2 regions of the Paenibacillus konkukensis genome follow, and region 1 is predicted to be linked to the other one. Evidence: predicted binding sites of a transcription regulator. Region 1 holds the regulator's gene; the other holds the start of a gene.

Evidence for each region. The regulator NrdR, encoded in region 1, represses ribonucleotide reductase genes. The targets are predictions, from matches to a motif close to AACACNATATATNGTGTT.
Region 2: the regulator NrdR is predicted to act here: its motif matches at 12,571-12,588, upstream of SK3146_RS09465 (adenosylcobalamin-dependent ribonucleoside-diphosphate reductase).

The regions. Positions count from the first base shown of each region.
Region 1 is NZ_CP027059.1:2,544,675-2,559,979, reverse strand. Features, by position in the region: gene SK3146_RS10935 (bifunctional diguanylate cyclase/phosphodiesterase) at 1-1,659, shown strand, start outside; gene SK3146_RS10930 (HAD family hydrolase) at 1,638-2,384, opposite strand; gene polA (DNA polymerase I) at 2,554-5,214, shown strand; gene mutM (DNA-formamidopyrimidine glycosylase) at 5,233-6,084, shown strand; gene ytaF (sporulation membrane protein YtaF) at 6,176-6,865, shown strand; gene coaE (dephospho-CoA kinase) at 6,912-7,508, shown strand; gene SK3146_RS10905 (lytic transglycosylase domain-containing protein) at 7,511-8,089, shown strand; gene SK3146_RS10900 (alpha/beta-type small acid-soluble spore protein) at 8,154-8,378, opposite strand; gene nrdR (transcriptional regulator NrdR) at 8,494-8,970, shown strand; tRNA gene SK3146_RS10890 (tRNA-Ala) at 9,041-9,113, shown strand; gene SK3146_RS10885 (hypothetical protein) at 9,472-10,017, shown strand; gene SK3146_RS10880 (Rpn family recombination-promoting nuclease/putative transposase) at 10,089-10,937, opposite strand; gene SK3146_RS10875 (hypothetical protein) at 11,844-12,647, shown strand; gene SK3146_RS10870 (hypothetical protein) at 12,855-13,109, shown strand; gene SK3146_RS10865 (SF0329 family protein) at 13,500-14,069, shown strand; gene SK3146_RS10860 (hypothetical protein) at 14,227-14,580, shown strand; gene SK3146_RS10855 (TetR/AcrR family transcriptional regulator) at 14,693-15,305, opposite strand, start outside.
Region 2 is NZ_CP027059.1:2,225,769-2,241,073, reverse strand. Features, by position in the region: gene SK3146_RS09515 (hypothetical protein) at 1-644, opposite strand, end outside; gene SK3146_RS09510 (methyl-accepting chemotaxis protein) at 862-2,559, shown strand; gene argS (arginine--tRNA ligase) at 2,810-4,528, shown strand; gene SK3146_RS09500 (YqzE family protein) at 4,741-4,938, shown strand; gene SK3146_RS09495 (hypothetical protein) at 5,021-5,929, opposite strand; gene SK3146_RS09490 (YqhG family protein) at 6,090-7,142, opposite strand; gene SK3146_RS09485 (DEAD/DEAH box helicase) at 7,139-8,944, opposite strand; gene SK3146_RS09480 (hypothetical protein) at 9,206-10,336, shown strand; gene SK3146_RS09475 (lipoate--protein ligase family protein) at 10,410-11,252, shown strand; gene dat (D-amino-acid transaminase) at 11,351-12,205, opposite strand; gene SK3146_RS09465 (adenosylcobalamin-dependent ribonucleoside-diphosphate reductase) at 12,661-15,252, shown strand.

The DNA.
Region 1 (15,305 bases):
ACCCGCGGGCCCGCCGGCAGCCCGCTTCATTCGCCGGACCGCCTGTTCTCTTCCGCAGCGCGGGCCGGATTGCTTTACCCGCTCGACAGACTGGCGAGAGAGAAGGCGATCCGCGGCGCGTTCTTTGCAGAAGGCCGCGAGCTGTTGTTTCTTAACATATCCGCAGCCGTATTGAACGATCCGCAGTTCGTTCCGGGCCGAACGCTGGAGCTGCTGGAGGCCAAGGGGATGGACCCGGGGCGGATCGTATTCGAGCTGACCGAACGAAGCTCGATCGAAGATTTCTCGGCTGCGAAGAGAATATTGGAGCATTATCGCAATCAAGGCTACCGGATCGCGATCGACGACGCCGGGGCGGGCTATTCCTCGCTCCAGGCGATAGCCGAGCTGCAGCCGGATTTTATTAAGGTGGACCGCTCTTTGGTGCAGGGGGTTCAACATCATAAGACGAAGGAAGCCATTTTGGAGACGTTCGTCTCTTTTGCCCGCAAGCTCGGTATTGAAATGATCGCCGAAGGCATCGAGCAGCAGGAGGAACTGCTTTATTTGACCCGGATGGGAGTTCATTACGGCCAAGGCTATTTGCTCGGCGCCCCCGGATCGGAGCAGGCCGTCGTCAGCGACCGGCTGGTGCGTCATATCGTGCAGCACAGAAAAATTCACGATACGGCCGGCAGCGCCTGGACGATAGGGGATTTGTGCTCGCCGGCCGCTGCGTTCGACCGCCAGACGCAAATTTCCGAGGTTGCCGATTACTTTAAAAATCATCTGAATGCCCAAGGCGTCGTCATCGTATCGGACGGCATCCCGGTAGGCTTAATGATGCGGGAGCGATTGTTCCAGCAGTTGGCCGGGCAGTACGGGTTCTCGCTGTTCTGGCATCGAACGATCGATCAATTCATGGATGCGCATCCGCTGATCGTCGATGAGCACATGCCGGTAGAAACGGTCTCCACGCTGGCGACTTCCCGGGCCATCAACAACTTGTACGACCTGGTCGTGATTACGCGCGAAGGGCGAATGGCCGGAGCCGCCTCGATCCGCGCGATCCTGGAATGCATTACGAACGCCCGGATGGAGAACGCCAAGGTGGCCAGCCCGCTGACGGGACTGCCGGGCAATATCCAGATTTACCGCGAGCTGAACAAGCGCCTCTCGGACAATAAACGGTTTGCGGTCATCTATGCCGACCTGGATTATTTCAAATGGTTTAACGACCGCTACGGATTTCAAAAAGGCGATCAGCTTATTCAATTTGCGGCGGATATTATTCAGCAGTCGGTCGTGGTCTGCGGCCATCCGTTCGATTTTGTCGGCCATATCGGAGGCGACGACTTCATCGTCATCACCTCGGCCGAGCAGCCCGAGAAGCTGTGCAAGGAATTGATAAGGCGGTTCGATCAAGGTGCCTGCCTGTTCGTGGAAGGCGACAAAGGGATCTTCGTGGAGGACCGCAGCGGCAACCGGGTAGAGGCGAAAAGCGTAACCGTCTCGTTATCGCTGATTTTGTGCGAGCGGGAAGCGGCCGTTACGCCGGAGCAAATTTCCCAAGTCGCCGCCAAGCTGAAAAAACAGTCCAAAAGCGTCATCGGCAGCGCCTTCCGTTCCGAACGCATCGGGCTTGGAGGGGAAGACGTTCAGAACAATTCGAGCAGCTGATCCATCTGCTGTATGCAGTACACGTTTCGTTTTCCGAGCTTTTGTTGAGTAATTTTTTTGGCCGAGGCCCCGCTTTGCACCCAGACCGCATCGAGCCCGGCTTTGGTGGCGCCGCACACGTCATGCTTCCAGGAGTTACCGACCATCACCAGCTGCCGCGGCGACAGATCGAGCGTTCTGATCGCGGTTTTGAACAAGGGAACGTTCGGTTTTTTCTCCGAGCTGTGCTGGGCGGTGAAGATCCGGTCCTCGGGGAAAAAATCATGGAGCCCAAACCGCTCCAGCAAATGCTTGACCTCGCTGCGCGGGCTGTTGCTGATGATCGCCAGCTTGAATCGGGGTGCCAGCGACCGGAGCGTTTCTTCCACGCCGGGAGCGAGCGACCTGGCCGCCAGCCTCTCTCTGCGGACAAGCTGGAAGAAATCGCGGGCGAACTGCTGATGAACCGGGACTTCGAGCTCCTTAATGGCGCTTTGCAGGCACTGCTGCTGCAGGTCGTCGAGCTGGAGGCGGGCGGTTTTATTTTTTTTATGCTGCTGCCAGTAAAACTGGTACTTGCTCCAAAGCGCTTCCGCCGTCGGAAAGCTGCCTTGGACCGAGCGGGAGTAGTAATCGTTCCATACGGAACGGAAGGCCTGCTCGAAGTGAATGCCTTGATGAATCAACGTTTGATTGACATCGAAACAGATCGCCTTTTTGCCTGCTGTACGGGTTGAGGTGCTCATAAACGTTCTACCTCCGTTTACGCGAAAAGCATCGCCTTATAATCTATGCTTATGCTACGGGCGTCGGCGTCACCCCTATGAAGGGCAAAGTGGACGTAAGCTTTTTTTCTTTCGTTGTCCTATGCTATCATGGAGTATGTGATGTTATGAAAAAAATGAGGTGTAGCGCGTGTCGAAATTGATATTGATTGACGGCAACAGTCTTGCCAATCGGGCGTTCTATGCATTGCCGCCGCTCAGCAACTCCAGCGGACTGCATACGAATGCGGTGTACGGATTTACGACGATGCTGCTCAAGCTGCTGGAAGAGCAGCAGCCGACCCATTTCCTCGTGGCGTTCGATGCGGGGAAGGTGACGTTTCGACATAAAGACTATGCAGAATATAAAGGCGGAAGGGCGAAGACGCCGCCCGAGCTGTCCGAGCAGTTTCCGCTGCTTCGCGATTTGATCCGCGCCTTCGGTATGGCGCAGTTCGAGCTGGAAGGGTACGAAGCCGACGATATTATCGGTACGCTGACCCGCATTGCCGACGAGAAAGGCGATATCGAGGTGATCGTCGTCACCGGAGACAAAGATATGCTTCAGCTTGTCTCGGATCGCGTGAAGATCGCGCTGACGCGCAAGGGCATTACCGAGGTTGAGCTGTACGATAAGGCGCTGATTGAGGAAAAGTACGGTCTTAAGCCGCATCAAATTATCGATTTGAAAGGGCTGATGGGCGACGCCTCGGATAATATCCCGGGCATTCCCGGCGTTGGTGAGAAGACGGCGCTGAAGCTGCTGCACGAGTATGAGTCCGTCGAAGGCGTCCTTGAGAACGCCGCTCAGCTCAAAGGCAAGATGAAGGAGAAAGTCGAGCAGCATGCGGACGAGGCCCGAATGAGCAAGGAGCTGGCGACGATCTACCGTGAAGTGCCGCTGACGACGCAGTGGGAGGAGCTGGCTTACTCCGGTTACGAAGGACAGGCTCTGGCGGGCATGTTCCGCAAGCTGGAGTTCAAATCGCTGCTTGAGAAGATGGATTTCTCCGGCGGAGATTCGGCTGAAGCCGGGCGGGAGCAGGCTTCTATCGAAGCGGCGGTTGTCGGCGAAGACGACATGGCCGAGCTGGTCGGCATCCTGCCTCAGGTGACGGCGCTGCATGTGGAAGCGGCCGGAGATAATCCGCATAACGCGGAGATGATCGGTTTGGCGCTGTATACGGAGGCCAAATGCTATTATGTGCCGTTCGAGCGGCTGCAGGAAGGCACTGCAGAAGCGGAAGCCGTGAAGGCGTGGCTCCAGTCCTCGGACAAAGCGCTGGCCGTCTACGATCAGCATCGCGCCGAGATCTTGCTGGCATGGCGCGGCATTCATCTGCGCGGAACGGAGTTCGACGTGCATCTTGCCGCTTATTTGCTCGATCCTACGGAGTCGGCGCTTACGCTTAACGGTCTTACCGTCAAGTACGGACTGCCGGCGCTTAAAGCGGATGAGGATGTATTCGGCAAGGGAGCCAAATTCCAAATTCCCGCGTTGGACGTTCTATGCGACTATTTATGCCGCAAGGCGGCGGCGATTCATCAGCTGACGGAGCCGATGAAACGGGATCTGGAAGAAAGCGGCATGCATCAGCTGTTTTACGGGCTCGAGCAGCCGCTGGCAAGCGTTCTTGCCGCGATGGAGGAGAAGGGCATCGAGGTCGATACGGAAGCGCTCAAGCAGTACGGCGAAGAGCTGGGCTCGCAGCTGGAGACGATTATGCATTCGATCTATGACGCCGCAGGGATGGAGTTCAATATTAACTCGCCTAAGCAGCTCGGCGAAGTGTTGTTCGAGAAGCTGCAGCTTCCTACCGTAAAGAAGACCAAGACCGGTTATTCTACCGATGCGGAAGTGCTTGAAAAGCTGGAGCCGTATCATCCGGTCATTGGCCATATTCTGCATTTCCGCACGCTGTCCAAGCTGCAATCTACTTATGTGGAAGGGCTGCTCAAGGAGGTGCGCAAAGATACCGGCAAGGTGCATACCTATTACCGGCAGACGATCGCGGCGACCGGGCGGCTCAGCAGCCAATATCCGAATCTGCAGAACATTCCGATCCGTCTGGAGGAAGGCCGCAAAATCCGCAGAGTCTTCGTTCCCTCAAAGCCGGGCTGGTCGATCTTGACTGCGGATTACTCGCAGATCGAGCTGAGGGTGCTTGCGCATATATCCCAGGATGAGAAGCTGATGGAGGCGTTCCTCCACGACCTGGATATCCATACGAAGACGGCGATGGATGTGTTCGGCGTCTCCGAGTCGCAAGTGGACTCCAATATGAGAAGGCAGGCGAAGGCCGTCAATTTCGGTATCGTCTACGGTATCAGCGATTACGGTCTGTCGCAGAACTTAAATATTACCCGTAAAGAAGCGGCGCAGTTTATCGAGCAATATTTTGCCGTGTTCCAGGGCGTTCGCCAATATATGGACGATATCGTCCGAAAAGCGCGCCAGGACGGCTATGTCACGACGCTACTGCAGCGCCGCCGCTATTTGCCTGAGATTACCGCATCCAATTTCAATCTGCGCTCCTTCGCCGAACGTACGGCGATGAATACGCCGATTCAGGGCACCGCGGCGGATATTATCAAGCTGGCGATGGTGCAGATGGACGAACGATTGAAGCGCGACGGCTTGCGCAGCCGGATGCTGCTTCAGGTGCATGACGAATTGGTGTTCGAAGTGCCCGAAGACGAAATCGAAACGATGAAAACGGCGGTGGCGGAAGTGATGGAGAATGCGCTGAAGCTGGATGTGCCGCTGAAAGTGGAAGTCGATACCGGCTCCAACTGGTACGAAGCCAAGTAATAACCGAGGTGAAACAACATGCCGGAGCTTCCGGAGGTCGAAACAGTCAAACGAACATTAAGTCAGCTGGTCGTCGGGAAGACGATAGGGAATGTCACGGTGCATTTGCGCAGAATTATTCAGCGGCCGGAAGAACCGCTGGAGTTCAGCATGATGCTGCAGGGCGAAACGATACGCTCCGTCGAGCGGCGGGGCAAATTTCTCCGCTTTCTGATGGACAACTATACAATGGTTTCGCATTTGCGCATGGAAGGGCGGTACGGCGTCTACGACAGCAAAGATCCGCTGGAGACGCATACGCACGTGGTGTTTCATTTTACCGACGGCAGCGAATTGAGATATAAGGACGTGCGCCAATTCGGGACGATGCATTTGTTCCCGTTAGGTCAGGAGCTGGAGGAACAGCCGCTGAAGAAGCTGGGTTTGGAGCCTCTGGACGATGCGTTCACGCTCGATGCGTTCAAGAGCAAGCTGGCGGGGCGCTCGACCAAGATCAAGCCGCTCCTGCTGAATCAGGAATATATCGTAGGGCTCGGGAATATTTATGTGGATGAGTCCCTATTTCTTGCCGGGATTCACCCCGAGCGGGAAGCGGGCTCCTTGTCGCGGCAGGAGCTGGCTTCCTTATACGAGGCGATACTCAGCACGTTGAACGATGCGGTTGCCGCCGGGGGCTCGTCGGTCAAGTCATATGTAAACGGACAAGGCGAGATCGGCTTGTTCCAGCATCAGCTCAAAGTGTACGGGCATAAAGGCGAGCCTTGCCCGGTTTGCGGGGCGCACATTGAGAAGTCGGTGGTGGCAGGACGGGGGACGCATGTTTGCCCGAACTGTCAGCCCTTGAAGAAGCAACGAAGCCGCAAGGCGTAACCGCCTGCGGGCAAACGTACGACGAGTAGGCTGCACCCTCCGCCCATCTATGCCATATAGTAGGAGTAAAACGGTCGGGAGGGGAAGTTCTATGCTGCCTTTTGTCTCCTTGTTGATACTGGCTCTGGCTGTCAGTCTGGACGGATTCGGCGTAGGCGTCATGTACGGTTTGCGCAAAATCCGAATGCCGCTGTTATCGGTGGCGATTATATCGCTTTGTTCGGGATGCATCATTTATGTGTCCATGCAGATCGGCGTGTTTATCAGCCGCTTCGTCGATCCTGAATTTGCCAAAGCGATCGGCGGCGTCATCTTGATCGGCATCGGAATTTGGGCCGTCTACCAGGTCGTATCGAAGAAAAAAGACGAAGAGGACGGCTTGCCCCAGCCGGTAGGGCCGGCGGAGGCTTCGTTGGAGGAATCCGCCGCTCCAAGTCCGCGGGAAGTATTTTACATCGAGTTGAAAAGACTCGGCTTGGTCATTCAAATATTGCGCAAGCCGTCTATCGCGGATATGGACCGCTCCGGCAACATTTCGCCGTACGAAGCGCTGCTGCTCGGCGTCGCTTTATCCTTGGACGCCTTCGGCGCGGGGATCGGGGCGGCTTTGATCGGTTTTGCCCCGCTGCTGACTTCGGCTGTCATTGCTTTGGCCAGCGGGACCTTCCTGGCGAGCGGCTTACGAATAGGTTATAAGTATTCGGAATTATTTTGGATTCGCCGATTATCGGTATTCCCCGGATTTGTATTGATTGTTATGGGTATCATGAAATTGATGTAGTGAAAAACAGCAGGCGATTACTAACTTTTTTCGTAGGAGAATGTATATGAATATCGGTTTAACCGGAGGCATCGCTTGCGGCAAAAGCACTGTAGCGGATTTGCTGGTGCGGCGCGGGGCGATGCTGGTTGATGCCGACCGCATTGCCAGGGAAGTCGTGGAGCCGGGTAGTCCCGTGCTGCAGTTGGTCGTGGAACGCTTCGGCGCGGACATGCTGCTCCCCGACGGCTCTTTGCACCGCAAAAAGCTGGGTGAGGCGGTATTCGGCAACCCGCAGGCGCGTAAGGATTTGGAGGGCATTATGCACCCTTCGATCCGCGCCCTGATGCGGGAGAGAATGGAGCAATACGAACGGCAGCACCCGGACAAGCTTGTCGTGGTGGACGTGCCATTGTTATACGAATCGGGGCTGCAATCCATGTTCGAGGCCGTCATGGTCGTGTACATACCCAGAACAGAGCAGCTCAAGCGGCTTATGTCGCGCGATGGGCTGACGGAAGAACAGGCTGAGGCCCGTCTTCAAGCACAAATGGATATCGAAAACAAAAAAGCGATGGCCGACATTCTCATAGACAATCAAGGAACGCTTGTGCAGACGGAATACCAGGTGGAGGCGTTTCTAAAGGGAAGGAGGCTGCTATGAGCATCAGCTTTTGGCGGAAAAAGCGAGTGTTTGCTCTACTTTTCATCACCTTCGTGATCCTCATGTTTATCAGCAGCGATAAGGTCGGAAAATGGTTGTATCCTATCCGTTATGAGGAAGAAATAAGGCAGCATGCTCAAGCTTACGAGGTCGATCCGCTATTGGTTGCAGCTATCATTCGAGTAGAATCCAATTATAAAACGAATATTTCATCCAAAAAAGGCGCCTACGGTCTCATGCAGCTTATGCCCGATACGACCGAGTGGATTGTGGATGCCGGCAAGTTTTCTCCCTCGTTCAAAAACGATCTGGACAATCCTTCTGTCAGCATAGAGCTCGGAACCTGGTACCTTAACTGGCTCCATAAGGAGTTCAACGGCAATACGGTCGCTATTATAGCCGGATATAACGCCGGGCAAGGCAAAGTAACCAGATGGATTCAAAACAGAGAGTGGGACGGAACCTTGGAAAATTCGAATTCGATCCCGTATGGAGAAACGAGACATTACATTCAGCGTGTTTTGTATTATTATAATAAGTATCACAAGTTATACGCGAAGGATTGGGGAATGGCTTCTTGAAAGTAAAGAAGTATTGGACAGGCCCCTTCACGGAAGCTTTGTCCAATACTTCTCTAACCTTTACCTATCGGTTCCCGCCAGCAAGTGTTTGCTCGGCGATTTGTACCAGGCGACGTGTAATATGTCCCCCGATAGCACCAGTGTCACGAGTAGCCATGTTACCGTAGTAACCGTCTTGAGGAATGGCGATACCCAATTCCTGTGCTACTTCATACTTCAGTTGATCCAAAGCTGCGTTAGCTTGTGGAACAACCAATTGGTTGCTGCTTCGAGATTGTCCTGCACCCATGTCTGTTCACCTCCTTGTCGTTTGTAATCCTATTATGTGCTTTTCACAGAAGTTCATTACAGGGATTCACTGGCAATAATTGTTCATTTGTAATCAAGAGGAGAGATATTGAAAAATGAAATGCCCTTATTGCGACTATTCCGGAACGAAAGTACTGGATTCCCGCGCGGCCAATGAGAATAAATCGATCCGGCGCCGCAGAGAATGCGAAAGATGCGCCAAGCGGTTCACCACGTTCGAGATGGTGGAGGAAACCCCGCTTATCGTAATCAAAAAAGACGGCAGCCGCGAGGAATTTAGCCGCGAGAAGATGCTGCGCGGTCTTATACGCGCCTGCGAGAAGCGTCCGGTATCCGTCGAGCAGCTCGATATGATCGTCTCCGAAGTGGAGAAGCAAATCCGCAACACCGCCAGCGCCGAGGTCGACAGCCGGGAAATCGGCGAGATCGTCATGGAGCAGCTATACCCTGTGGATGAGGTCGCTTATATCCGCTTTGCTTCCGTGTATCGTCAATTCAAGGACATCAGTATGTTCATGCGAGAGCTTACGGACATATTGTCCAAGCATCAGGTAGGCGATGATAAAAAATAATTTGCAGGTGCAGCGAGTCAAACTGTTGACAAGCTTATTGCACCTGTGATATTATCATTCTTGTCGCCGCGGGGCCTTAGCTCAGCTGGGAGAGCGCATCGCTGGCAGCGATGAGGTCAGGGGTTCGATCCCCCTAGGCTCCATAAAAAAAGTCCTCGGAACCAATTAGGGTTCCGGGGATTTTTTTGTGCCTAGGCGGGGGCCGAACCCCGAGGGTTCAGTCCGCGCGCAGGGAGCGGAGCGGACGAGCACGGCGTTGGAATCAACCGCTAAGGTAGTCATCGGCGAGTAAGCTTCGTCAGCAGGATAGATGAAGGATTCAAACATCCCCCTAGGCTCCATAAAAAAAGCGTCACTACGATTACCGTAGTGGCGTTTTTTTATTTGCCTGCGGGGCCGAACCCCGAGAGTTCAGTCTGCGCGCAGGAAGGAGCGGACTAGCACGGCGTTTTATTAGGAGCAAAAGCCGACCCTGTTCTTAATGAACTTGCAGCCGATGTCATGCTTATGATTAAAACTAGGCTAACACTGCCACAAGCGACGGATCATGTTAAGACTAAACCAGCACTAATCTGTAAATCTCTACTCGGTCACATGCTTTCAGCAACTGGAGATTTCGGCACGAGCAAGATTGACGATAAGTATCGGGATTACGTATTAGATGAATCGATGATTATTCCTAAAGGAATAAAGGTGTTCTACTGGATATATCCATACATGAGCCTAAAGGTAATTAGAGATATAGCAATGCCTAGATACAGAGGTGAATGGAGCGATTTTAGTAGAGGGGGTGTCGGTATGTTCAGCATACTCAAATATCCCCCTATCGGCTATTTGGCTACAGATTTAGATGAATATGAAGGATTACATGAATTAACCCAGTATTGTGGAAGCCGCATGGATGATAAGGCAGAAATACCTTTCAGATTAGATATGATACATCCTGAATACTGGCCTGAGGCTGGAGAGGATAACTTTGTCATGGGGGAGAAAGTTTGGGGATTGGAGTGTCTGCCAGACCCCGTAGCAAACGAAAGTAGCATTTGAAGCAAGCTCAATCTGTTAATCCATAAATAAACAGAAGCTGTGGGGAACTAGTCCCTCACAGCCTAAAGGATTCAATGTGTTCGTTTCAATTGTTCCAACTGTTCTGTTGAAAGTCCAGTCAGTTCCGCTACGGTTGGTACGTCCATACCTTTAGTTAGCATGTTCTTGGCAACCTCCAATTTTCCTTTAAAATTGCCAAGTGACTCGCCTTCCGCCCTTGCACCTTCCAACATCGAAGCTTCATCATGCAGAGCTTTTTGTCGCATCTCGTACAGACGCCGTGCTTCAGCATCTTGACTCAGGTATTCTAATGCGGTCATTGCTTTACCCAGAGCAGGTTCATTCACCTTCAACACCTCCCAGTTCGTTGTATCCTCGCTTTTCAAGAACAGTAACCAGTTAAGCAAACCACCTTCGTTCGGTATGTCTTGCGAACTCAGCTTGGAAAGCTCCATGATGTGGATTTCAATATCGTCGATCAGTGTAATGCCGCTATGGTCTTCCCGTAGATGAAAAATGTTGTGGTAACGGTCGTTAGACAGTAAGGAGAAGTTGAGAATATTGATTGTGACGCATTTTTTCAACTGTTTGTAGGACTGTCCTTCTTCAAGCTGTCCCGCGTATTGCTTGCTCCAATAGTAAAGTGTGCGCTTCTCATTATCGTACTTATTGAATAGCTGCATCTCCACATTAATGAGCTTTCCTTCAGTTGTCCTGGCTTGGATGTCGAAGATGGATTGCTTATCGCGCGGCGAATCCTTATCCGTGTATGGATTCATCAGGATGATCTCGGTCAGCGGCGGCTCCCCAGCTTCTATAAAGGTTCTGTTAAGGAAGGCAAGCAGGATATCTTTGTTCTCTTCGCTGCCGAAGATGCGTTTGAAGACGAAATCATTCTTGGGGTCAAGCAGGTCGTGCATCCGAATCAACTCCAATCCTTATCATTAGTATTATATCATGATTTCCAGTTCTGTTGCATAGTGACGCACCGCACTTCACATGATCTCATCCTCAAAGGAATTTGAGGGATGGCGTGATCACATCCATGATCACTAACCCTGGATTATCGACGGAAATCCGAGGAAACAGGAAGACAGAGCGAAGTCCGAAAACCCGCTCTACAGCAGGCTTTCGGACATATTGGTACATAGCAGGACACCGCGCATACCACACTGGCAGCGATGAGGTCAGGGGTTCGATCCCCCTAGGCTCCATAAAAAAAGTCCTCGGACCAATTAGTGTTCTTGGGATTTTTTTTATGCTAGGCGGGAGCCGAACCCCGAGGGTTTAGTCCGCGCGCAGGGAGCGAAGCGGACGAGCACGGCGTTGGAATCAACCGCTAAGGTTGTCATCGGCGATTAAGCTTCGTCAGCAGGAAAGATGAAGGATTCAAACATCCCCCTAGGCTCCATAAAAAAAAGTCCTCGGACCAATTAGTGTTCCGGGGATTTTTTTTATGCTAGGCGGGGGCCGAACCCCGAGGGTTCAGTCCGCACGCAGGGAGCGAAGCGGACGAGCACGGCGTTGGAATCAACCGTTAAGGTTGTCATCGGCGATTAAGCTACGTCAGCAGGAAAGATGAAGGATTCAAACATCCCCCTATGCTCGACCAAAAACATACATAGATGGCAGGACTAATGAAAATGAGGAGGTCCTGACACTTGCGGGGGCTTTCTATTGTCGGAAATGGGGATATTTTCTGGAATTTGGAATGGAAATAGTCTATGCTTACTGTAGGTATAGCACAAAGTATTGATCCTATAACGCTACAAAAAAATGGAGTTAGAATATAAGCGATTAAAATTTAAGAAGGGAGCGATAGCATAATGTTGGCTGAATTCTATAAAACAATTGATGCATCAGAAGAACTAGGGGAAAATATATCAATTCCGGATCATGGTCCAGCGTTGTACCTCTCTGATAGCGGAGCATTGTTTTGTTACATGGGAATTGTTGGTAGGGAAGAGAAAGGAGCGCATTTAAATGGGTGGCCGTATTACCTCCGTGGTAAGTCGGCGAAAAAAAGCAAACAACTGATAAGAGGTTTTTATAGACTGCAAGCGGGTTGTATATTATTGACTAATTTCTTGGATCATGAATTATATGGTAAGGCAAGGTTCAAACGTCTTGAAAATTATATTGTGAGTTTGCCTATAGCGAGTTCGTGCGAATTTGGTATCGTAAAGAGGATCAATTCTGAGCATTCATTCTTTTTTGAAGAGAACAAATTAATGTCCCGTGCTTGCTTTGGTCTGACGTATGACGAACTTAAACAAGTAGTGGGAATTTATGCTCAACGACTAGGGATTTTTAATGATTATGTACAATATCCAAGAATTACAAGATCAATGAAAAAAGATAATTTTTGTGACATTACGGGATTATGGATTCCGCCACAATTTCCGTATATAACTTTTAATGGTGATGGTTATATCTATTCTCATGTTTCGTTATACGGGTTCTACCGTCATGTTGATGTCTTGCTTTCAATGGGCAGCAACACGATGGCATCGAAAATTTTCACACATGAAATACTGGACATTGAGGCCTTGAATCACTTGCAGTTGATTGATGATTGTTCTTTAATGGGAGTAAAAGTAATTAGGGACAGCTTTTCTGAAGCCTACTAAAGGATGGTTTTTATCGCTGGCTTAAAAATGAAATCATGCGGTGATAGCAGGATTGAAAAATCCAAAAATTTATTAGAAATTATCACTATACCGATTCAATACACTACATATCAATATACTCATTTAGATTTACGTAAGCACAAGGCAGTGTCTGTTTGTGGGAAATTATGGATTTCTTTGTAGTATAGCTATAAAGGAGTGTTATTGATGAGAAGTGCTAAAGAAGCTGGTAGCTTCCCATATAGTATGGGTACAGTTTGTTATTTTGAGGTAGATAAAAACGGTAATGTGTCACAAGTTTATCACAAAAATAAGTCGGATAGGCCGAAGCTTCTGGAAACCTATCATAGGGTCAATAATAACACAACGACATTATATGCTGTATGGCCAGGTAATTGGAGCAGTGATTTGTTTATCATTGATGACCTTGATGCTTTTGCAAAGGCATTCAACTTTATTTGACCGATTAGACATATTAATTTGATCTATATATTAGTGCCCCGCCGCCAATTATATTGAAAAGATTCCTGATTCGTTAAGGAACCTTTTCAATACAAGGTAATTTTTTCACTCGTCGAAGGTATTTATAGGTGTGTAAATCCGTGGGAGAGCGCATCGCTGGCAACGATGAGGCCAGAGGTTGAATTCACTAGGCTCCATAACAAAAACGTCACTACGATTACCGTAGTGGCGGTTTTTTTATTTGCCTGCCGTCCCGAACCCCGAGGGTTCAGTCGGCGCGGACGTAAAAGATTTGTTTGATTTATTCTAACGGGTCTAGTAATGTAAATTAAACGGAAGGCAGCCATTCCGAATTAGACAATAAGGCTTTTTTTAAAATAGGAGAAGATCATGTCCTGGAGCAAATTGAAGCAGCAATTGGAGAGCTTTCTCAGTCCTTCGTTACAAGGGAAAGTGGAATACCGCGCAACTGGCTATCGTTATTTGCCCGATAAAGCGGGGATTTGTTATATCGCGGTTGATAAAAAAAATATACTGAACATGAGCGATGCGACTACCTTTATCACATGGTATCAATCGGAGCAGGAAATAAAAAACGACTCGGGTATCGATATTCCGATCGGTCATGAACAAATTGAAGCTGTAAGAATGAATATGCAAGGGAAGATTCCGGAAGATCGTTTAATCGCGATTGCGCGAAGCCGAGCAATATCCCAGTTGGCCAAGGAGCTTTGGGCAGCGCAATCTTCACTCAGTAAATCCAATTTTATGGATGCGGCTAATACGTTTTTGTCCTCCTCTATTGAAGATAGCCTCGAGAGTAACGATATATTATTAAATATTATGGCATTGATCGACAGACGAGTTGGGAAAAAGCGGATTTTAAACATGTCTGAAAAAATCAAGCTAAAGCATCCGGCTGTGCAATATTTTTTTGATTTAAGGCTTGGAAAGTTGTGAACACGGATGAAAAACAATCGCCCTGTCCTCTTTTGTAGGCAGGGCGATTCATTTTGCTTTAAGTTCGTCCAATCAGATAAACCTTTGAATGAATAAGATATTACAGTGACATTGACTTTTATCATAATATCTTGTTTGTGAAAGGGGCGGGGGATGAATGATTCGTAAGTATACGACTGGACCTCTGAATAACCTAACGGAGAAAGACAAGACTGTATCCCGCAGTATTGTTGTGAACTCACTAAACCAGGATCAACATAATACTGCAAGAGTAAGAATTAAAGTGTACGCATTAAACGGTAAAAAGAAATTGATTCATAACGTTGCATTTATGGTAAAACCGAATGCTTCCACATACACTAGCCTTTTTGTAGGAAATGCGAAGCAGTATGAAGTCCAATTTATTACAAATCAATCGAAAGTTCAATTTGCATCGTTTGGGATTAGTCCGAAAGATCGTTATGTTGCCGCACATCGAGTCATTAACAGTGAATTGACAAGAATCGTATGAGGATGAATAATCATAATTTCTATCGAGCTAGGTGTTCTTGGCTCAATATCAACGCCTAAGCGGGGTCCCCCATCTTAGGCGTTGTTCTTTAGGTTGGTCCTAGTGCATTTTTTTATGTTTCTAAGCTCTTTAAGAAGTTCAAACTGTTCTGAATCGTTTCCGCAATGATCTTGTCCGATAGCCCTATGTTGTATAAATAATTGGAATAAAGGATGTTCAGCATTTCCTCCAGCGTGATTTGGATTTCTTTTTTGTACCGTTTTTGAATTAACAGCCACTCGGCCCCTTTCATCACGGTAAAATAAAGCTCATTTTCTTCGCGTCCTATCTGCAGCCCATGCTCTAATATAACTGTAGAAGACATCTGTATGAATAATTTGCTTGGCGTTTCAAAGGGACCGGCCGATTCATAGAATTCATAGAAGAATTTAGAATATTCCTCGCTATTTTCTACATATTTCCAGGACAAGAGAGTAGTAATATATATTTTTTCGGCGTTGGACACGCGGCTCATATCAATCGTGCCGATTTGTCGGTAGATCCGATCCATTAATCCGAGGTACACATGCTTAGCTAAATTTTCCTTAGACGTAAAGTGATAGGGCAATAAGCCAAGGTTCACATTCGCGTGCGAGGCAATGTCGCGCATGGTTACGGAGTGGTAGCCTTGTCTCATAAAAAGTTCCGTCGCAGCCTGTAATATGACCTTTGCCGTGGAATTATCT
Region 2 (15,305 bases), 320 kb from region 1:
CCGTTCACGTAAGGGTCCAGAGCAATCGAGCCGACAGGCTGAAAGCCGTGATCGTACTGCAGCGTCGACATCTTGGCCGATACGTTGCGCTCCAGCGTCAGAATCGAAATATCTTTCTTATTATCCTGGTTCAGATCGTCGACGACCAGCTCCGTATAAGGAGCCTGGTACAGGATCGTCAGCTTCCGATCGACCAAATGATAGACGACCAGACCTTTATTGATGCGGGCTCCGCCGGAATAACCGACCAAAATATCGTCGACTCCGTCGCCCGTTACGTCCTCGAAGAGCAGCGTATCGAGCTCGTAGCCTTCGCCTTCCATCTCGCTCAGCAGCTTCCAGCTGTCGCCGCTTTTTTGCCATAGCATGCCTTTGACCCGAACGTCTTTGTCCGGGGTCTGGTAGAAGACGATGGCTTCCGGAACCCCGTCCTTATCGAGATCCTTCAAATATATGGAGCCGGGATCGCTTGAGTTTTTGGGATGAATGAAGGAAGCTCCCGCCGGCATCGCTTGCTGAATCACCTGCTTCAAGTTCTCCTTATCGTCGGGCAGCTTCGGCATGCGCATGTAGGACTGGGGGTCCTTGGTGAAGGAGCAGCCGCTGCAGGCCAGAGCGATCAGTAAGAACAACACCAGCGGCATCCGGGATGTGATCGGCAAAATAGGATCGCCTGCTTTCTTGCTTATTTAACATGATTATATCAGCTTATGCGTTGACAAAGAGTAACAAACTATTTACATTTTGGTGGGAAGGTTATGGAAATCGCATGAGGTGTGACAAAAATCACAGTGAGCCGTATACGTTAGTTATACTATGAAATCACACCATATCTTGGCAAAAGGAAAAGAGGGGACATCTGTGAAATTAGGTATCGTAGGAAAGGTAACTTGGCTGGTCGTCATTGCGGTTGTAACCAGCGTATTGTCTCTTTTGGCCATCGGCTACTATGTCAATTACAAGCAGATCGACCAGGCCGCGGGAGATGAGCTGATCGGCTGCGCAAGCATTACCTCGGGCCTGCTGACAACCGCCGAAATCAAGGAATTGGCAAGCGGCCAAGCCTCGAAGGCGCTGCAGGATAAAGTGAATTGGATTGTCGATCACAAACCGATTTTTAAGAACGCTTCAATTATGAGCTTGAGCGGAGTGCTGCTTGTACCCGACAAAAACCTGCAGCAGGAAGGCTTCAAGGCGGGCGACAAATTTTATATAGACCGCGAAGCGATCGATATGATGGTGAATATGAAGCATCCGGCGGCTTCGTCCGTGTATACGTTTGGCGACGGGGACCGGAAAACCGGCTATGCGCCGATCTTCGCCGACCATGATTCGTCCAAGGAGATCGTGGCGATGATGGCGATTGATTTCGACGCTTCAATCTTGAAAAACCGGACATGGAATATGCTGCAGTTCACGCTGCAAACCGGCGGGATTTTCCCGATCGCAGCGGCGTTCGTCGCATTCCTGCTGATCAGCCGGATGATCAAGCCGATCGAAGCGATCAGCGAGAGAGTGAAGCGGATCGCCGAAGGGGATTTGACCGGAGAGCCGATCCAAACGAGAAGCAAGGATGAAATCGGCAGTCTCGTTCAATCCGTCAACCAGATGAACCAGCAGCTCAAGACGATGATCGTCACGATCGAGGAGACATCCCTCGAGGTCAACAAGACGACGCGCCAGCTCGCCGGCGATGCCGATCGCACTGTCACTTCAATTTACTCGATGAATACCGCGATGCAGGAAATTGCGACCGGAGCCGCCACGCAGGAGAAAGGCACGGAGGAAAGCGCTCGGGCGATGGAGGAGATCTCGGAAGGGATGGGCGAAATCGCCGATGCGTCGATGGCCATGGCGGAGATGATGTACGATACGCTGAAGGCCGCCGAGCTCGGAAGCGAAACGCTCGATAAAGTGCTGCTGCAGATGGATTCGATTCACCAGTCGGTGGAAGTGTCGTCCGAAGCGGTGCGGGGGCTATCGGCGCATTCGGAGGAAATCGGCGAGATCGTAAAAGTGATGGGCGATATTTCCGCCCGGACCAATCTGCTTGCGCTCAACGCTTCGATCGAAGCGTCGCGGGCAGGAGAAGAAGGCAAAGGCTTCGCCGTCGTAGCGGGAGAAATCCGCAAGCTCGCGGAGCAATCGAAGCAATCCTCGGAGCATATCGCCGAGTTGATCGAAGCGGTTCAGGGCAAGGTATCCCATATGGTCGAGGCCATGGAGCGTGAAATCCGGGAGATGCAGACCGGCAAGATGTACGTCAATCAACTGGCGGGAGGGTTCCACAGCATCGTGGAGAAAGCCCAGCATACCAACGAGCAGATTACGGAAATATCCGCCATTTCCGAGCAAATTTCGGCCGGCTCCGAGGAAGTGTCCGCATCGGTGCTGGAGACGGCGTCCATCGCCAAAAATTCGTCCAAGCAATCCGCCCAGGCGGCCGATTTATCCGTCGTTCAGCTGGATTCGATGAAACAGATTACGCAATCGGTGCATTCGATCGAGACGTTGTGCCGGGAGCTGGATTCGCTGGTGCGGAGGTTCCGGATTTCGTAAGCGAATGGCCGGACCGGGAACTTGACTCGTTTTTTACGGACCGATATAATAGCTACATATGTAAATGATGGCAGACTATGATTTTGGTATGACGAGCACCCCTTTTGGGGTGCTTTGTCGAGCGGTGCAGATCATTTCTGAACGGCATGGGATGCTGCATTCAACGGCAGGGTCATGCTCCGTGGAAAAGCTCCGGATAGGAGCTTTTCTCATTATGTAAGGCTTGAAGATTCGAAAGGGGTTAATCATGATGGATTACAAGAATATATTGGCGTCGCAGCTCGCTTCCCAGCTGGAAGGGGTGACTGCGGAGTCGATCGCGGAGCTGATCGAATATCCGCCGAATCCGCAGATGGGCGATCTGTCTATGCCTTGCTTCAAACTGAGCAAGCAGCTGCGCAAAGCGCCGCAGGCCATCGCGGAGGAGCTCAAAGCGAACTGGCAGGGGCATCCCGCCATCCAACGGGTGGAAGCGGTGTCCGGTTATTTGAACGTGTTTCTCGACCCGGCGGGCTTCGCCTCCGGCGTCATCGGCGAAGTATTGGAGAAGCGGGAACGTTACGGCTCGCAGAACATCGGCCAGGGACGCAACATCGCGCTCGATTTCTCCTCGCCTAACATTGCCAAAGCGTTTCATATCGGGCATTTGCGGACGACGATGATCGGGAATGCAATCTACAAAATTTACGAATTTCTCGGATATAATTGTATCGGCATCAACCATCTCGGAGACTGGGGAACCCAGTTCGGCAAGCTGATCGTCGCCTACAAGCTATGGGGCGACAAAGACGCAGTCGAAGCGGAAGGCATTGACGAGCTGCAGCGGCTGTACGTGAAGTTCCATGACGAAGCGGACGTTAAGCCGGAGCTGGAGGACGAGGCGCGCGCCTGGTTCGTCAAGCTGGAGCAAGGCGACGAGGAAGCGCTCGGGCTATGGAAATGGTTCGTCGAAATCAGCTTGAAGGAATTTCAAAAAATTTACGATCTGCTCGGCGTTCGCTTCGATTCGTATGCAGGCGAAAGCTTCTACAACGACAAGATGGCGGCCGTCGTCGACGAGCTGAAACAGAAGAACCTGCTGGAGGAAGACGGCGGAGCCTTGCTCGTGCGTCTGGACGATTACAATATGCCGCCGGCCTTGATGATCAAAAAGGATGGCGGCACTCTGTACCATACGCGGGATGTTACGGCGGCGATTTACCGCAAAAATACGTATGACTTCGACAAATGCGTCTATGTCACGGATGCGGGGCAAAGCCTGCACTTTCAGCAATGGTTCAAAGTGATCGAGCTGATGGGCTACGACTGGGCGGACAAGCTCGTTCACGTGCCGTTCGGCAAAGTGAGCCTCGAAGGGGCTAAGCTGTCAACGCGCAAAGGGAACGTGATTCGTCTTGAGGAGCTGCTTACGCAGGCGATCGAGAAGACGAAAGCGATTATCGAAGAGAAAAATCCGAATCTGGAAAATAAAGACGAGGTCGCCCGTCAAGTCGGCGTAGGCGCGATTATTTTCAACGATTTGAGCAATAACCGGATTAAGGACATTGTATTCTCCTGGGACGTGGCTCTCAACTTTGAGGGAGAGACGGGTCCTTACGTGCAGTATACGCATGCGCGCGCCTGCAGCGTGCTGCGTAAAGCGAACGGAGGAGACGGAATCGAATTCGCCCGGCAGGCCGCTCAATTGGATGCGTCGCTCTTGCCGGACGCGGCCTCGCAAGGCTTGCTGAAGCAGCTGTACCTGTTCTCGGAGCGGGTCGAGCAGGCGATGCACAAGCTGGAGCCGTCCGTAGTGAGTCGTTACTTGGTCGATTTGGCTCAAGCCTTCAACCGCTTCTATCATGAATGTCCGATTCTGGTGGACGATCAAGCGCTGCGCGAAGCGCGGCTCGCGCTGGTGAAGTGCGTGCAGATTACGCTGCGCAACGGACTCGGCCTGATCGGTCTGGAAGCCCCTGAGAAAATGTAAGGTATGCCCTTTTGTCACCCGGTATCCTCAGCGTTGAGGATACCGGGTGATTTGCATTTGGCGCGTCAAAACGGCTGACAACGATGTCCAGCTCGCGGACCGCTTCGCTTAACGGGGAAGGAGTCGGGCCTCGACGCCGCTTAACGGCGCGGTTTGGAGCGGGCTGAATCTGGCAACAATGGCTACTATGAGCCGTTTGGAGGTGAGCGCATATCGCCAAAGGGGATGAATTGGTAAAATATGTAACAGAGCGATTTGTGGAATATATGGAAACGCCGAAGGAAATCCGCAAACAGACGAGGGCAAGCCAAAGAGAGCATCGCGAGCATTGGCAGTACCGCTGGTTCGGCATGCTCCCGCTAGCTTTGCGCATGTGGATGGAAGGACTTCGCTGGCGCAAAAAAAAATGAAAAGCTTCTCTCCTCGGCGCGAGCAAAGGCTCGAGCCTGAAGGGACGGGAAGCTCTTCTATATAGGGAAGGAGGAGAAAAACCTAAGGGAATAGCCGGCCGGCCGCGGAAACGGCGGCATACGAAACGGCTCTGGGCCCGTCTTGGTCGAGAAGCAGAAACGCTTCCTCGTCGGACCAACGGTGGTAGCCCGTTACGGCTAACGGCAGCGTTACGGTGCGGCCGTACAGCTCGGCGACGAAGGTCAGCTTGCGCTGCTCCTTGATAGCGGCTGCAAGAAGCTCGAATCGGCTGAAGGAGACAGCTTGGCCCTTCACCCACGGCAGCCGGTCGTACGGATCGAAAGCGTCGGTCTGCAGACTGGCGGCGACCGTATGGTCCGGCCCGATCCGGGGCGGGGGCGCGGCTGCAAGGGAAGCGTCCTGAAGCTCCTGGACGGAGCTTAACGGGAGCGGCTGCCCGGTCTTGGCATCGATGTAATAGTTTTGTTCGCCGGCGGAAACCAGCCATACCGCATGAAACGGATCGGCGTACCAGCGTTCGGCTTTGTAGGACGTATCGATGAGTTCGAGCTGTACCAAAGATTGGTACAGAGTGTTTAAGCTGAAGAGAGGAGCGCTGCCGCTGCCGTATTCGGCAAGCTTGTACTTGTCCGGGTTGTCGGGATCGGCATAGATGACCATGTAGCCGACTTCGGCGCCGCCTGCTTTGAGCAGAACGATCCAGCCGTGCTGCCCCGGCCCCAGCGGATAGCTGGTCCACGAGGCTTGCTTCCATGCCTCGAAGCCTTGCTGGCCTGCGATTTGCTTCATCAATTGGTTGACCGCGTCCAGGAAGGTCGGCGTTGTGACTGTGCCATCCTGCATAACGGGCGCCAGAGCTTGTGCCGGAATGGGCGGGTTGTCCGGTACCGCGGCGGAGGAGAGCGGCTTTGCAACCAGCAGGCTTGTCCAGAGCAAAAGGCAGGAAAGCCTAAACAACGTTTTTTTCATCCATTCACCTGCTTGTCATGGTTTGTCGGGCACGGATGCTGTCACATGAAGCAGCTGCTATGCCCTTATTGTATAAAATATGCCTTGAAAAGTTTGTTAGAACCTGTAGCGGAGCAAAAAAAAGTTTGCTTCTATTTTTGCTGGAAATGAACGGAATTCGTCAATTCGTAGGCAGATTCCCCGCATGCAGATGAAACAGACCGCAATTGATGACGGATATTTGAATGCGCGGCCGGAACTGCCAGTCGATTTCAAGCTGACGGTTCGTATACTGGGCTTCGATCTCCGCTTTTTTCTCCGGTTCGGCCCCCTGAATTAAAGCTTCGTAATACGAACGAATCCGCTCCAGCTCGTCCTGAAGCCGCAGCTTGGCGTCCTCCGCCCAGCGGTGATCGTACGTCTTAAGCCGGTTCTCCAAATATTGCTCCAAATAAATGACGGCCCGCGGCAGCGTAAATTTATCCGGAATCATGTAGACATGAGCGGGCAAACGCGGGGACAGCCGCTTGGTCTGCAGCCATTCTTGGAAATGCTCGCGAATTTCCCCGGTGACCAGATGAACGCCCAGCGAATGAATTTCGCTGCGCTTCATATCGCAGGCGAGCTCGACCTTGTAGTTTACCTGCATCCAGGTTTCGTAGGCGATCGTAGGCGGCGGCGCCGATTTCTGCTGCTCGGGCTTGAACTGCTCGAACAGGTGGACGAAGCGCCCTTTGCTGCGCACCGCGTCGAAAATTTGACCGAGCCTGCGGCTTCCGAACGTCACTTCATCTTTAGGCACCCGGGATGTCATCTGCGTCGGCACAAAGCCGAAATAGCGTCCCAGGATGCTGTCCTGCTGCGGGGCGCCCGGCGCTTGGGGGCCGGGGCCGGCGGTTCCCGGCGACGGCGCTCCCTCGCCGGGGGGCGGAGAGAGCGCCGTCCCGCCCGCAGAAGCAGCGCCCGGCTGGGCTCCGGCTGCGCCCGCTTGAGCGCCGGCAGCGGACTGCGCGGCCTTATGCCCCTCCGGGTCGAAGATGAACGTGCACGTCATCGTCTCCGGGACGGCGCCGGTCCGTTCGACAAAGTTCCAGTAATACGGCCGGTACGTCAGCTCCTTGTCGGCGGAAGGAGACAGCTTGACCGTGACGTAGGAGGGATGCTTCTCCAGGATGTCGCATTGTTCCGCTTCGAGGTAGCGCATAACGAAGCTTTGAATTTGTTCAGTCTTCATGGGGATGCCTCCGCTTCGCCGGTAATAGGTAAGATCTGTCCGACGGCGCCGGGCATCATATGGGAGCGGGAGATGTCCCTGGCGGCGGAATCGCGTTCCACTTCCGTGCGGATTGTCGTGAACGAGCGGCCGAGATCGTCCATCTGGCGTTTGAGCTCCTCCTCGGAAGAGGAGAGAATCATCTGCGCAATGGATTTCTCCAGCGAGTGAGACTGCTCGAATCGTTCGAGAATCGTATCGAGCTCGCCGATGACCAGCTCGAACATATTGATTTTCTCATGCAGCAAAGACAGAATATATTCTTCGATCGTGCCGTTGGTGGACAGATTATAGATTTTGACATCGTCCTGCTGGCCGAGCCGGTGCACGCGTCCGATTCGCTGCTCCACGCGCATCGGGTTCCAAGGAAGGTCGAAGTTGATCATGTTGTGGCAAAACTGCAGATTGATTCCTTCGCCGCCGGCCTCCGTCGCCACCAGCACCTGGGCGCGGTTGCGGAACAGATCCATCATCCAGTCCTTTTTACCGCGGTTCATGCCTCCACGGTAGGGAACGGCGGTAATTTTATGCTCTTTCAAATAGTTCAGCAAATATTCCTGCGAAGCGCGGTACTCGGTGAATATGATCACTTTATCGTTAATTTCTTGGACAAGCTCCATCGCTTTTTCCGCTTTGGTGTTGGCTTTGATGCTGCGGATCAGCTCGACGAGCTGCCAAATGCGCTGGCGGACGGGAGAATCCTCCGCCGTTTTCTTGAACATGTTCACCAATGTAATGAACACGGCGTCGCGGCTGCTGCACACTTCGCGCTGCAGCGTAACCAGCGAAAGCGCGCTGCTGATATCGCCCTCGGACTCTTGGTAGCGGCCCTTGACGAAGTCGGTCACGCCGTCGTAGAGCGCTTGTTCCTCGGGGGAGAGCGTCAAAGGAATATTGCGGACGATCCGCTTGGTGAAATTGACGTTGCCGTCGCTGCGCCGGTTGCGGATCATGACCTTGGACAGTTCCTGCTGCAGCTGCTCCTCGTTTTTCGGAATGCGCTTGTCGACGACGAAGTTGGCTTGGAAGCTGCCTTGGCCGCCGAGCTGGCCGGGCTTGAGCAGAGTGATGAGATTGTACAGCTCGCTCAAATCGTTCTGGACGGGCGTTGCCGTCAGCAGCAGGCAATATTTTTTGCGCAGCTCGTTGATGAATTGGTAGTTAGTCGTCTTTTTGTTTTTGAGCTTGTGGGCTTCATCGACGATCAGCATGTCGTATTCCATCCCGAGCACGATGTCCCGGTGCGGATCGCGCTTGGCCGTATCCATGGAAGCGACGATAATATCGTACTGCGCCCACATGTATTCTTTTTTTTGCGCTACGGCCGGTATGCCGAATTTTTGGTTCAGCTCGCGCACCCACTGCAGCACGAGCGAAGCGGGCACGAGAATGAGCACCTTTTTGACCAGACCGCGGATGATGTATTCTTTTAAAATTAATCCGGCTTCAATCGTTTTCCCGAGACCGACCTCGTCGGCCAATATGGCCCGGCCTCTCATCTCCGTGAGCACTTTTTTGGCGGTATCGATCTGATGGGGCATCGGCGTCAGCTGCTGGATATGAACGAGAGATTGCAGCTGGTCGAAGCTGGAGATCAGACTGGCTTGCTCCGCCTCGTAAGCGAGCTGATACAGCGTCCAATCGTCCCAGGGACCGTTGCGCTGCGCTCTTTCATGCAACTGCTCGAACCATTCCCGGTCAAAATGCAGCTGTACATGCTCGTTAAAGGGTCTCACATGTTCAAGTTTATTGCCAGTTTGCATGGTATGCCCTCCTTTGGGCGCCTTCCTTCGGGAAAGGAAAGCGGGCATCTTGATGACAGCAGGGCTTGCATCGGGCCGTTGCACTAAGCTCTGCGGCTGAGCGTTAAGCCCCGGCAGCCGTGTCCGACCGCTAATGAATCGCTTGCTCCATTTGATGAAAACAATCCGGAAATTTCCGCAAGTTTCATTGATAGAGCAGGCAAAGCTATCATTTTTAGTATGGACGAAAAGAAGCCCTTTCATAACTTGGATGAATGCATTATGATGTTTAGTAGCAAGGGGGAGGAAGGATTCGACTTGAAGAAATGGGTATTGGGGCTGACAGCCGCGCTTTTGGTCGGCCTCGGCACGGTTTATTATGCGAGCCGGGATGCCAAGCCGCAGGCATTGCCTATCGACGAGGAAGTTACGAAGGCGATCGACGAGACGGGAGATTTGCTTGTCGCGGATCCGTATCAGGTATTCAGCGTGAACAGCCGGACGCAGCGAAGCAAGCAAATCCTGCAGACGTCCCAGCCGATCAGCGGGATCAGCTACACCGGGGATCATACGGTCGTCACCGTATATAATCCGGACGATCCGAAGGCATTCAAAGGATTGTACGTGAGAGAGAAACAGGGGGACCGCTTTCTGCAGCTTGCTACGCCCAAAATGGCGCCGAAGTACCATTACGTATTCGGCGATCTGATGTTCGTGTCGTCTGCGGATAAAACGCCGCAAAAAGGCGGGGATATGACCCGGGTCGGCATTTATCAGCTGAAGCAGCACAAATGGATCAAGGACTGGCTTGTGCCCGGAGGCGTGGAGGATGTGAAGGGAGCGGGCAAGGACGTCTACTTCGTGACCTCCAACAACGCCGAAACGAGCTCGAACGTCTACAAGGCCGATATCCAAAGCGGCGAATGGGGCAAGCTGATTCAAGAGCCCAGACGTTATCCGCTGGATCGGGTAAGCGTCGATTCCAACGGCGATATTTATATGATGATCTCCCAGCGCCATAAGAGCGAATGGTCCAATAAAATTTATAAATTCAATACCGCCGAGTCTCCATACGAGCTGATGAACAACTTCGTGTCGAACACTAAACCGTACTCCTTTACGATGTCGGCGATGCAGGGTAAAATGCTAATTGACCGCTTTGATGCGGCAGATGGCTCGGTCGAGCTGGAGAAGCCGCTGGCGCTGCTCGATTTGAAAAGCCGCAAACAGCTTCATCTGACATGGGACCACCGGCCTGTCGATATCGCGCCGATACCGGCGGACAACCGGTTCGCCGTTCTGGGCGAGGATGGAGCGATCGCCTTCGTCGGTCTGGATCCGTCGGAGAAACCGGAGGGCGAGTTTCAGCTGGACAATGTGACGGATGCGAGAGAAATATGTCCCAAGCGTTAGGAGTGCGGCGAATCAAGCAACCGGAAGCCAGGCAGGCTTCATGAACAGCAACAAGGAAAGGCAGGTAGACAGCATGACGGCAATATGGCGTTTTATTTCCAACAGGATGCATCATCCTTCTTATAATATGGCGGTCGACGAGGCGATTCTGATCGCGCACAGCGAGGGCAAAGTACCTCCTACGGTCCGTTTCTACGGGTGGGAGCCTCCGACCTTATCCATCGGGTATTTCCAAAAGGCCGAGGAAGTCGACTTCGAACGGCTGGCCGAAGAGGGACTCGGATTCGTTCGCAGACCGACCGGCGGGAGAGCGGTGCTGCACGATAATGAGCTGACGTACAGCATTATCGTGGCGGAGAGCTATCCCGGCATTCCGAGCGGGGTGACGGAAGCTTACCGCGTGCTGAGCGAAGGGCTGCTGCTCGGCTTTCGCAAGCTGGGGCTGGACGCACAGATGGTACAGCTTGCCAGCGAGGAGGACAAGAGCAAATACGCCTCCATGGGCTCGTCGGCATGCTTCGATTCTCCTTCGTGGTACGAGCTGGTCGTCGAAGGGCGCAAAATCGCCGGAAGCGCGCAAACAAGGCAAAAGCAGGTCGTATTGCAGCACGGATCGATTCTGCTCGATATGGATGCGGACCAATTGTTTCGCGTCTTGAAGTTCAAGAACGAACGCATTCAAGAGAGATTGAAACAGCAATTTTCGCAAAAGGCGGTCGCGATTAACGACATTTGCCGGGGGCTTGGCCGGGCTCCGGTCGAACTGCCGGAGGTCGAAAAAGCGTTTCGGGCTGGGATGGCCGAAGGGCTCGGCGTTCAATTGGAGGAAGGCGCGCTGACGGATTACGAGCTGACGCTCGTTGAACAGCTGGTTAAGGATAAATACGCGAACGAAGCATGGAACCTCCGGAGATGACTCCGGAGGTTTTTTGGGGCTGATCATTTTATTATCCGAGAGGGGCCATTCTCGTTGAGTACGTTATCCTCCTCCGATGGTGAGAGGAAGGCAGAGCGTTACGCTTGCGGGCCGCCGTCGTTGCCGCTGCCGATCAGATGCTCGAAGGCGCTCTGCAGCTTGCGGGTTACGGGGCCGGGAGCTCCGCTGCCGACGGGCTTGCGGTCGATCGAAACGATAGGGGTAATCTCCATCGTCGTGCTGCTCAGGAACACTTCGTCCGCATTGTTCAAATCGTCCAGCGTGAACGCTTCTTCCTTCGCGGGAATATGCAGCTCTGCGGCCAAGCGGAGCACGACGGCGCGGGTGATGCCGTGCAGAATCAGGTGGTTGGCCGGGTGGGTACGCAGCTCGCCGTCCTTCACGATCATAATGTTCGATGAGCTGCATTCGGTCACCGTGCCGCTGCGGTGGAAGATGACGTCTTGAGCTCCCTGATCGAGTGCGGCTTGCTTGGCCATGACGTTAGGCAGCAGATTGAGCGTCTTCAAATCGCAGCGAAGCCAGCGGATATCGTCGGCCGTAACCGCTGCGATGCCGTGCTCCAGAGCTTGCAGCGGTCTTGCGAGCTCGCTGCAATACGCCGTAAGTATCGGCTCCGCCTGTTTGGGGAAAGCATGGGTCCGTTCCGCCGCGCCCCGGGTAATTTGCATATAGACGATGCCTTCGCTCAGCTTGTTCAGCTCGATTAACTGCCGCAGCAGGCCGTCCAGCCGGTCTATGGAATAGGGGAGGCTTATCCGGACGTCGCGCGCGCTTCGTTCGAGCCGCTCGTAATGGCCTGCTGGCTCGAACAGCATGCCGTTATAGACGCGAAACACCTCGTAAATGCCGTCGCCGAAGTAGTAACCGCGGTCATCGGAGGAAATACGAAGTTCATCCTTCGGGAGAAATTCATGTTGGTACAAATACATAGGAAAGCCTCCTGATTGTAATTATGTATACGAACGTTTGTTTGTATATCGTGCCGGTTTGTGATATAATATATTGACCGGCAGCAGTGCGAACTGATCATAGGCACCTGCTTCTACTGATAGCGTATCAATGACGGAAGCGGATGTCAAAGGCCGATGAAGAAGATGCTTTCGGTACCGGTAGACGAAGGAATGCCAATAGGTCTCTAGTAGGTAATTTGGCATTTTTGGCGGCGGGATGGTACTGATTTTTGTCGAAAAAAATGAAGCCGACGGCGGCGAAAAAGAGCGATTTCAAGAGGAAATAAGAGCATTCGGCCCTACGTCTTGTACCAGTTTCCAAATTCCGCTACTCACCCATTAGAAGCACAATATATTGTGATGTATAATGGATTTCGCATACCAGATGTTGTGATGATTTGCAGCATTCTAATTTTCGGGAGGTTATTGTATTGATGACGGAGAACGGGAGCGGCAATAGACTCGAAGGATTAAGCGAAAAGATATTTCTTGACCGCTATGCGATGAAAGATGCGGACACTCAAAATACAAAAGTCGGGGATACGGTGCTCGTGCTGACGAAGGACGATCCGAAATTTCCCGCCAAAGAAGTCGGAGAAGTCATATCCAGGGACGGCAATCAAGTTCAAGTGAAGGTGAGAAGCGGCGATGTCGTAACGTCGTCCGTAGAAAAGCTGACGTTAACGGTCGAGAAGACGCCGGCGCAGATGTGGGAGCGTTTGGCGGGGGCGATGGCTTCCGTGGAGCCGACCGAAGAGAAGCGGCAGGAGTGGAAGGAAAAATTCGAATACATTCTTGACGACTGGAAGCTCGTTCCGGGCGGACGGATCGCGGCGGGCGCGGATGCAAGCGACGAGCTGACGCTGTTTAACTGCTATGTCATTCCATCTCCGCACGACAGCCGCGGCGGCATCATGAGCACATTATCGGAAATGACCGAAATTATGGCGCGCGGCGGGGGAGTCGGCATTAACCTGTCGTCTTTGAGACCGCGCCGCGCCGTCGTGAAGGGCGTGAACGGATCTTCCAGCGGAGCCGTATCATGGGGCGGGCTGTTCAGCTACACGACGGGCTTGATCGAGCAGGGGGGCAGCCGCCGCGGCGCCCTGATGCTGATGATGAACGATTGGCATCCCGATGTGGTCGACTTCATTACGGTTAAGCAGACGATGGGGCAAATCACGAACGCCAACTTGTCGGTCTGCGTAAGCAACGGCTTTATGAAAGCCGTCAAGGAAGACTTGGATTGGGAGCTTGTCTATCCGGATACGACAGACGCCGAATACGACGATCTGTGGGACGGCGATCTGGATAAATGGAAGAAGCTCGGCAAGAAAGTGAATGTGCACCGCACCGTAAGAGCGCGTGACGTGTGGCATACGATCATCGAATCCGCCTGGAAATCCGCGGAGCCCGGCGTCGTATTCATGGAATATTATAACCAGATGTCCAACAGCTGGTATTTCAACCCGATTATTTGTACGAATCCGTGCGGAGAGCAGGGCTTGCCCGCCTGGGGCGTGTGCAACTTGTCCGCCATTAATTTGTCGAAGTTTTACGATGCCGACAAGCAGGATGTGGCATGGGATGAGCTTGGCAAGGTCGTCCGTTATTCCACGCGCTTCCTGGACAACGTCATCGACAAGACGCCTTATCATTTTGAGGAGAATCGCGTCAATCAGCAGAGCGAGCGCCGCGTAGGGCTTGGCACGATGGGTCTGGCGGAGCTGATGATCAAGCTGGAGATCCGTTACGGCAGTCCTGAATCGCTCGTATTCCTTGATCAATTATACGGCTTTATGGCCAAGGAAGCTTATTTGGCGTCTGCCGACATTGCCGCGGAGAAAGGCAGCTTCAAGCAGTTCGACGCCGAACCGTTTCTGCAAAGCGGCTTCATGAAAAATATGACGGCCGTCTATCCGGAAGTAGGAGCCGCTGTACAGAAGAAGGGGATGCGCAACGTCACGGTCATTACCCAGGCGCCGACGGGAAGCACGGGGACGATGGTCGGTACTTCTACCGGAATCGAGCCTTACTTCGCCTTCGAATATTACCGTCAAAGCCGGCTCGGCTTCGACAAGCAGTACGTGCCGATCGCGCAGCAGTGGAAGGATGCCCATCCGAACGAGGAGCTTCCGGACTATTTCGTAACCGCTATGGATTTGTCCGCGGAAGATCATATCCGCGCGCAGGCGGTCATTCAGAAATGGGTGGACAGCTCCATCTCGAAGACGGCCAACTGTCCGGCGGATTTCACCGTAGAAGAAACGAAGCGGCTGTACGAGCTGGCCTTCGATCTCGGCTGTAAGGGAGTAACGATCTATCGCGACGGAAGCCGCGACGTGCAGGTGCTGTCGACGGATAAGAAGGAAGAGAAGCCTGCCGCGGCAGCGGAAACGATCAAGGCCGAGGCCAAGCCGGAGGAAACCGCCGTCGTGAGCAAAGCGGCGTCCGTTACCGTAGCGGCGGCTTCCGAGAGCAAGTCGTTTTCCGTGCTGGATAAGGAATATAAACGCCGTCCGCAAATTTTGCGCGGCGCCACATATAAATTCAATACGCCGTTCGGTATGGCGTACATTACGATCAACGACATGAACGGGACGCCTAGCGAAATTTTCCTGAACGTAGGCAAAGCCGGTTCCGACGTGTTCGCCATGTCGGAAGCGCTCGGCCGGGTCATCTCCCTGTTCCTGCGTTACGGCGATCACGGCAACAAAGTGCAGCTGCTGACGAAGCATCTGAAAGGCATCGGAGGCTCCGGCGCCATCGGCTTCGGCGCAAACCGCGTGGAATCGATCGCCGACGCCGTAGCGAAGGCGCTCGAAATGCACGGCGACTTCTCCGACGAGGCGGAGACTTACGTCACCGCAACCCAAGAGGTCGTCATGGAGACGACCGCGCAATACGCAGTGACCCGCAACTCGGCGACCTCGCTCGACCTGTGCCCGTCTTGCGGCAGCGCCTCGCTGATTAATACGGAAGGCTGCAAAAGCTGCAGCAACTGCGGTTATAGCAGGTGTAGTTAAGGAGAAGAGAGGGGGAGCCCAGGAGGAGCCCCTCTCTTTTTTTATAAAAAGAT